2 regions of the Clostridium sp. 19966 genome follow, and region 2 is predicted to be linked to the other one. Evidence: a T-box and tRNA genes for the amino acid it is inferred to sense, from the RefSeq annotation. Region 2 holds a T-box; the other holds one or more tRNA genes.
The links. The T-box of region 2 lies ahead of ileS (isoleucine--tRNA ligase). A T-box ahead of a tRNA ligase gene usually reads a tRNA of that ligase, here a tRNA-Ile.
Positions count from the first base shown of each region.

Region 1: it encodes a tRNA-Ile, which carries the amino acid that the T-box ahead of ileS (isoleucine--tRNA ligase) is inferred to sense. The anticodon was not compared.

Region 1 covers NZ_JACTOJ010000041.1:1,457-5,894, forward strand. The annotation lists gene IAI10_RS22960 (ATP-dependent Clp protease proteolytic subunit) at 1-83, opposite strand, end outside; gene IAI10_RS22965 (AraC family transcriptional regulator) at 176-586, opposite strand; gene IAI10_RS22970 (ABC-2 transporter permease) at 739-1,392, opposite strand; gene IAI10_RS22975 (ABC transporter ATP-binding protein) at 1,385-2,251, opposite strand; gene IAI10_RS22980 (GntR family transcriptional regulator) at 2,267-2,644, opposite strand; tRNA gene IAI10_RS22985 (tRNA-Ala) at 2,817-2,892, opposite strand; tRNA gene IAI10_RS22990 (tRNA-Ile) at 2,896-2,972, opposite strand; rRNA gene rrf (5S ribosomal RNA) at 2,976-3,092, opposite strand; gene IAI10_RS23000 (penicillin-binding transpeptidase domain-containing protein) at 3,272-4,438, opposite strand, start outside.
Region 2 covers NZ_JACTOJ010000009.1:114,443-118,880, forward strand. The annotation lists gene IAI10_RS11345 (ABC transporter substrate binding protein) at 1-2,181, opposite strand, end outside; T-box leader at 2,301-2,520, shown strand; gene ileS (isoleucine--tRNA ligase) at 2,641-4,438, shown strand, end outside.

The DNA.
Region 1 (4,438 bases), on a different contig from region 2:
CTATCCTTCAAAAGTCTTGAATAAATGTCGTAAGATCTTTCTCCGTGGTTAGTCTGTTCAATAACTACTGGAACGTAACTCATACTATCACCTCTCACTCTTAAATCAGACCATGTTTTAAGAAAATTAAGCATTGAAAATAAGCCTCACTTAAAACAGAGCCTTGAATTAGAACTTAAGCCGCCATGAAAATAGAGCTTTCCATTGATGGTTTTATATCCTTTGAGCTGATTGCGCTATACTTTTTATATAATAGAATTTTCCCTTCATTCTTTCTAAATTCCTTAGGAGATACCTGAAACATTTTCTTAAAGGCTCTTGTAAAAGCTTCTTGTGAACCAAATTGATACCTTAATGCTATATCTAAGATCTTATCCTTGCTTTCAAGTAAATCCTTAGCAGCTTCGCTTAGCCGCCTCTTCCTTATATATTCCATAACCGCTTCTCCTACTAGTGCATGAAAGATTCTATGATAATAATATTTAGAAAGAAAAGCCTTTTTTGATAACTCCTCCAGCTCTATTTTTTCTGTCAGGTTTTTCTCAATGTAATCAACCGATTCCTGAATCCTATGGCTATAATCCATATGGCAAACCTCCATTCATAAAAGCTATATATAAATTATATATAATTCCAGTACTACTTTCTTGACATTCTTTGCTTTTTTATTTGTGTTAGTGTTAGATTATATTTTACATCAGTGATGATTTTTAAGACTGCTTTAAAACACGGCTTTTTCTACAAATCTTTTGCTTTATAGATTCTTATAGAAATCCAAATTGATATAATTAAGATAATTAATACTATAGCTATAGCTAATGAATAAAGTATTGCTTGAGGTGCTGACGATATATTCACCAATACTGATGCAAATTTATTTGACTTTACTATTTCTTCTATAAACATTGGACCAAAAAAGCCTGCAAAAAATATTGCTACAAGAAAAAACTGCGATTTTGCATATCCTAGCTTAAAATATATAGGATAATAAACAGCGGAACCAATTGCTATTATTATAACGCCAATCATTATATAAGAAAGCTTTATTTCGCCATTTATACGCACTATATTTGATATTCCTAATACATAGAAGCTGAGTAATACTTCACAAATCCCCATGATAAAGAATGCAAAAGAAGTTATATATTTTGCCACCACTAGGTCTTCTCTATTTATAGGGATACTGCAAAATAATATTTGAGAGTTATTCTTATCGTCGTAATTACACGCATTCATCATTAATAGATATGTTATCATTATAGGTATTGCTAAATAAATTACATAGCTTGGCATTTTAGATGAAAACATGAAGGTATAAGCTAACGCTAAAAGTAAGGATATTAATATATTTTTCTTCTGTATCAAAAAATCCTTAAACACTAAATTATACATTTTTCTTCCCCCTAACCGTATAAACCATTATATCTTCTAGGTTGGCTGGCTCAAATAATACTTTATCTCTGTATCTACGTTTTATCTTATTTATATTATTAGTCAAAGCTTCGAAGCCATAGCTTCCTCTCCTTATGCTAATAAAGTCTTCCTCTTCTTCAGAGCTTAAAAGTGAATTATCTCCTTTCACTATCCCGTAGCTTTCAAGTATATTATCCTTAGTATCAGAAAATACCAAATCCCCTTTATTTATAAACGTGATATAATCTGCTATCTTTTCAAGATCAGTGGTAATATGTGTAGAGAAAAATATAGCCTTATTTTCGTTTTGAATTATTTCATAAAGTATATCCAGCATCTCTCTTCTAAATACAGGATCTAATCCTGAAGTTGGCTCATCCATTATAATTAAATCCGCATCATGGGATAAAGCTATAGCCAGAGAATATTTCATTTTCATTCCTTTTGAAATCTCTTTAATTTTCTTGTCTTTAGGCAAATTAAAATCAGATATATATTTATGAAAAGTTTCATCACTCCACTTGCTATAAAAAGGTGCTATTAGTCTTTTCATCTCAAGTAAAGTCAATTCTTCATAAAAGTAGTTTTCATCATAAACTAGACCGATCCTCTGCTTGATCTTCTTTTCGGCCTGCACATTATCCATACCAAATATTTTTATATCGCCTGAGTTTTTCTTAACCAGATTCATTATAAGCTTTATTGTAGTGCTTTTACCTGCACCGTTTGGTCCTATAAAACCCATGATATATCCTTTTTCAAGTTTAAAACTCAAGTTGTTAAGTTTAAAGCCTTTGTACTCTTTAGTTAAATTATTAACCTCCAAAATATTTTCCATAGTAACCTCCACAAATTAATCCTCATTATTATATAAAATCTCTAGCATTTCTTTTATATTATCCAAGCTTAAATTTAAAAGCTTGCTCTCCTCTATAGCTTCCATAAGCTTTTCCTCTATAAGATTCATCCTTTTTTCCCTAAGAAGCTCCTTGTTTTGCTCAGTCACATATGAGCCTTTCCCTGGAACCGTATATATAAAGCCTTCCCTCTCTAATTCCTCATATGCCCTTTTGGTTGTTATAACACTTATCTTGAGCTCCTGAGCCAAGCTTCTTATGGATGGAAGCAACTCACCTTCCATTATGTCCCCACTAAATATTAGGTTTTTTAATTGATTAGTTATCTGTTCATATATGGGTTCTCCTGATGAATTTGAAATTAATATTCTCATTGCTTTCTCCTTTGCAAAAGAGTCTGTACGCCGTATATGTACAGTATATACAGTTAGACATTACTATGTCAAGTAAAAAATAATTTTGGGGTTCTTAAACCTATAATATCTTAAACTATTTAATATTTTACAAAACGAAAAAACCATGAACTAAAAGTTCATGGTTTTTATTTGGTGGAGATTAAGGGATTCGAACCCTTGACCCCCTGCGTGCAAGGCAGGTGCTCTCCCAGCTGAGCTAAACCCCCAAATGGTGGACCTTCAGGGACTCGAACCCCGGACCGACCGGTTATGAGCCGGTTGCTCTAACCAACTGAGCTAAAGATCCATTACCTGGCAACGTCCTACCCTTCCACCCAGTCTCCCGGGCAGTACTCTTGGCGATACAGCGTTTAACCATCGTGTTCGGAATGGAAACGGGTGTAACAGCTGTTCCATAACCACCAGATACACATAATCCATCTCTAACGGATTACAAAGTTTATTATAATTAGATTAATTTAAACTGTCAACAATTTTTTATAAAATTATTCAAATTTCTTCGCAGCCTATATCAATATGAAAAATAGAAATTGCCGCATAATTTTTATAGCTCTGCGGCAATTTATTATTGATAAAGACTCCCTGCTATTTAACCCTGTCATCTATTATTCTCTTAACAATAGGAACAACATAATGACTTTCTCCTCTGTTTTTAACATTTTGTATCATCATAGCTATAGCAAAACTTGGATTATCCGTATTCATGGCAACAAACCAGCCATTCTCTTCTGCATTCTTGTCATTTTGATTTTGCTTTAATTCAGGAGTTCCAGTTTTACCAAGTATTTTTACTCTTCCAGCAGGATTTGTATAAGCTGTTCCCGCAGGATTTTCCACGACTTGCGTCAAATCATCTGTAAGTGTCTTTACATAAGTAGGATCTATAGCCTTCTCCTTCCAAACCTTAGGAGTTACTTGCCCTTTTAGTTCTAACACTGGTGTCATCATATCTCCATTGTTAGCAAGGGAACTATAGATAAGTGCTAAGTTAATAGGACTTAGCAAGACTTCTCCTTGACCATACCCTGTATCAGCAATAAGTTCATCTGAGGTCAGCCCTTTATTGGATAATTGAGATTGTGCTATCGGGTAATCTATAGGTAGCTTTTCTCCTATTCCAAAGTTTTTAGCTTCACTTTCAAACTTGTCTTTGCCTATGTTAAGAGCAGCCATAGCAAAATAAATATTGTGTGAATACACATATGCATCCTGAAGATTCATAGGTCGTCCTGGATCCTCAAGTGTAGTAACCACATGACTTCCCCAACTTTTATCCTTTTGCCAGGAGGTACCCTTTATATCTATTTTATCATCAGCTTTTATTGCTCCGGTTTTTAAGCCTATAGCACCAGTAACTAACTTGAAGGTAGATCCTGGAGAATAAACCGCCTTGAACCTATTATTGAAAGGATCTTTATCTCCTGCATTCTTCCATGCAGTGCTGACGCTGTCTGGTATGTATGTAGAAAATAAATTGGAATCATAGGATGGTGAGCTTACAAGCGCCAAGATTTCTCCGGTTTTAGGATTTATAGCTGCAGAAGCTCCAGCATCATTTTTCATCTCACTATATATCTTCTGCTGAGTATCAAAATCTACTGCTATAGTTATGTCTTCTCCATCTTTGGCATCTTTCTTAGCTATTACCTCTTTAGATGCGTCATCAGTTTTCCCATCCTTAGCTATATAGATTTCACCGCCTTTTTGCCCCCTAAGCCTCTTCTCATAAACCTGTTCTAAGCCAGCTTTTCC
Region 2 (4,438 bases):
TTCCATTATTATAGATTCAGTTATTTCAAGCTCTAAGTAAGAGGGCTCTAAACCTGTCTCTTTTAGCACTGAATTAATAACATCCACAAAATCGTCTTGAAGCAGCTGCATAACCGAGATATTTACAGCAATTTTATAGGAAGAAGCTCTGGACATATTAAGAGCTTTAATAAATTCACAGGATTTTTTTAAAATCCATTTCCCCAAAGGAATAATAAAACCAGAGTCTTCAGCTATAGATATAAATTTAATTGGTGATACGAAGCCGAGTTCTGGACTGTTCCATCGAATAAGAGCTTCAAATCCATCAATAGCATTATCTTTTAAATTTATTTGAGGCTGATAGTAAATAATAAATTCTTCATTATCCAAAGCTTTTTGTAAATGCTTTTGAATATTAAATTTATTTTGAACCTCATCATTAATGCTGCTATTGTAAAACATATAGGAATTCCTTCCGTTAGTTTTGACCTTATACATAGCCATATCAGCACATTTTAGCAAGGCTTCTATATTGTCTCCGTCAAAGGGAAACATTGCTATTCCTATGCTGGAAGAAAAGCTCATAACATTATTTTCTACTTTGAAGCTTTGTTTAAAACTTTCTATAATTTTAGAGGCAAACTGAGAAACCTCATCCTTAGAAATAACATTCTTTAAATAGAATACAAATTCATCTCCGTCGATTCTGTATAATGAAGAATTTTCATCTGAAAATAAATTAAGCCTTTGAGATATTTGAAATAAGAGCTTATCACCGCTTAAATGCCCTAGGGCATCATTTGCAATTTTAAAATTATCAATATCTATATATAAGAGAGCTTCCATTGAACTAGAAGCATTCAAAAGCTTAATATGGCTGCTTATATGATCATAAAATTTTAATTTGTTAAATAAGCCGGTTAGCGCATCATGGTAGGCAGAATATTCAAGCTCTTCCTGAGCTTTTGATAAATTAACATAATTAGCCTTAAGCTCATCATCTGCTGCTGCTGCTTCCTCGTATAAATATGTAAGCTCTTCGTTATTATCAACCAATTCTTTTTTTAATCTGTTTATCTTTCTTATATGGGCAAGCAATAAAGCGATAAATAGTATTAGCATTGCTAGGATAGTGAAGGTAAGGATTACTATATTCTTATAAGTTTCTATAAAAGAAAAAGGTTTATTTACTATCTCTACATTGCTAGGAACTGAGGATAAATCAATATTTAATTTTTTAAGTTGATTGTAGTCTAATAAAGTTTTTACGGCATTTGTGCTTTTTATGGGCAGAGAATCAATATTTTGTCCATTAATAATTTTAAGAGCTAAATTTCCTGCTTCTCTGCCATGGAGATAACCATCAACCATAACACCACCTGTCATTCCGTGATTCAGTGCATAAGTGTATAAGCTTAAAATAGGAACAGGGCTATTATTTGAGAGTTTATCATAAAAGTAATTGTAATTAATTTTAGATCCTTCTGAATCATTGGAGTAGCTGCATAGAAGTATAACACTGTCCTTATCTATAGTTTTTACTTTATCCAACATATCAGATATTGATAGATTGTTTAAAGAAAATAAAGATAAATTTTTATAATTTTTTTTGATATCAGCAATAGCGGAATTGGCTATTGCTATTCCATCTGCACTATTGTCATATATAAAATATACATTTTTTAATGCTGGATTTAATTTTAAAGCCAATTTTATATTTTCGCTAGGAAATATAACTTCGTTTGAGCCTGTAATATTATTTACTTTAGATAAGTCTATTTTTTTGTCCAAATTATTTAATCCGCAGAATACTATGGAGGCGTTAGAAAAAAGAGCGGCTCTATTTTCTATGGCAAAATCCACGGCTTTATCGTCGGTGCATATAATTAAATCAATTTTTTTTGAAGAATATTTGTATTGGAAATCTTTATATAATAGATTAAGGTTTTCTTGTGTGCCAAAGCTTTTCCAATCCATATATTCAGTGTAGATTTGTGGAAGCCTACTTGAATTTTGAATCTTACTTAATATTCCATTTACTTCTTCATTAGTCCAAAGCAATCCGCTATTATATGAATTCAGTATAAGCACATTAGGCTTCAAGCTGGAGTCACCGAGAGCTTTAACGGAGTAATGAAACGATGAAATAATAATTATAATACAAATTATTATTCTATGAATTCTTTTTAGTCTGTTCATTGTATTACTCCTCCGTAAAATTATTATCATACATTAATAATCGTATATTATATATCTAAGCTTAATAAAAAATAAATTAATTTGACAACGGATTTTTACTGTAATATAATCAAAATTAGTAAAAAACTATGAAGCGGATAAGTACTATTATATGAGGCTCAAAGAGAGTGGCGAAGGGTGGAAAGCTGCAGCAAATATATTAGGAAAATCACCGTGGAGTTTATATCTGAAGGGCAATGCCTAGTAAGAGATTACGTAATTCTGCGTTAAAGAATAGAGTATGTATGTACTTTAAATTTTCACCTTAGGTGGTATAGCGAATATAACTTCGTCCTGCGGGATGGAGTTTTTTTATATTTATGTAAGCAATTATGCTTATGCCAGTGAAATTTAGAGTGATAATATGTAAATAATTATAGGCGTAATCAAAATTATTAATGGATGAAGGGAGAAAAAAACATGTACAAAAAAGTTGATTCTTCTAAGGGCTTTGTTAATATGGAAAAAGACATATTAAAGCTTTGGCAAGAAAAAGAAATAGTTAAGAAGAGCTTTGAATCAAATCAAGATGGCAAATATTTTACTTTTTATGACGGACCTCCTACAGCAAATGGAAAACCACATGCTGGTCATATAATCACAAGAGTAATGAAGGATATCGTTCCTAGATATAAGGTGATGAAAGGTTACAAGGTTTTAAGAAAAGCAGGCTGGGATACTCATGGACTTCCTGTGGAGCTTGAGATAGAGAAAAAGCTTGGTATATCTGGAAAACCTGAAATTGAAAAATACGGAGTTGAAAAATTCGTTAAGCTTTGTAAGGAAAGCGTGTTTACTTATGTAAGTATGTGGAAGGATATGTCTGAGAAGCTGGCCTACTGGGTTGATATGGATGATCCTTATGTAACTTATCATAATGATTATATTGAATCGGAATGGTGGGCGTTAAAGACTATGTGGGATAAAGGACTTTTATACAAGGGTCACAAGATAGTTCCATATTGTCCAAGATGCGGAACTGGACTTTCCTCTCATGAAGTAGCTCAGGGATATAAGGATGTAAAAGAAGCTACAGCTTTTGTTAAATTTAAAATAAAAGGTGAAAGCAATAAATATATACTTGCTTGGACAACTACACCTTGGACGCTTCCATCAAATGTAGCTTTAGCTGTAAATAAGTCTTATGACTACGTGGAAGTTAAAGTTGGAGAAGAGTATTATACTCTTGCAAAAGAGCTTCTAAAGGTTCTTAATGAAGAATATGAAATAGTTAGAGAGTTCAAGGGAGAAGAGCTTCTTGGAGTTGAGTATGAGCAGCTATTTAAATTCACTACACCTGAGAAGAAGGCTTTCTTTGTAATTCATGGAGATTTTGTAACTCTAAGTGATGGTACTGGAGTTGTTCATATAGCACCAGCTTACGGTGAAGATGATAACTTGGTAGGAAAGAAAAATGATCTGCCTTTAATAAATCTTGTGAATGGAGAAGGTAAATTTGTAAGTGAAGTAACTCCATGGGCAGGTTTGTTCGTTAAAAATGCTGATCCGAAGATACTTGAGTACATGAAAGAGCATAATATGCTTTATAAATCAGAGAAGTTTACTCACTCCTATCCACACTGCTGGAGATGCGATACTCCTCTATTGTACTATCCAAGGGACAGCTGGTTTGTAAAAACTACAGCCTTTAGAGATAAATTGGTGGAAAATAACAACAAGATAAATTGGTATCCTGACAATATAAGAACAGGAAGATTTGGTAAGTTCCTTGAGAATGTCATTGACTGGGGACTTTCAAGAGACAGATATTGGGGAACTCCTCTTCCTATCTGGGAATGCGAATGCGGTCACAGAGAATGCATAGGAAGCATAGAGGAATTAAAGAAAAAAGGAATAAATGTGCCTGAAGATATAGAGCTTCATAAGCCATATATAGATGGTGTAAAGCTTAAATGCGAAAAATGCGGTAAGGAAATGGTTAGAACTTCAGAAGTTATCGATTGCTGGTTTGATTCAGGTTCCATGCCATTTGCACAGCATCACTATCCCTTTGAGAACAAGGAAAGATTTGAAGCTAATTTTCCAGCACAGTTTATTTCAGAGGCTGTGGATCAGACAAGAGGATGGTTCTATACTTTGCATGCTATATCTACAGCAATATTTGAAACAAATTCCTTTGAAAATTGTATAGTACTTGGTCATGTTTTAGATAAGCATGGACTTAAGATGTCAAAGCATAAGGGAAATGTAGTGGATC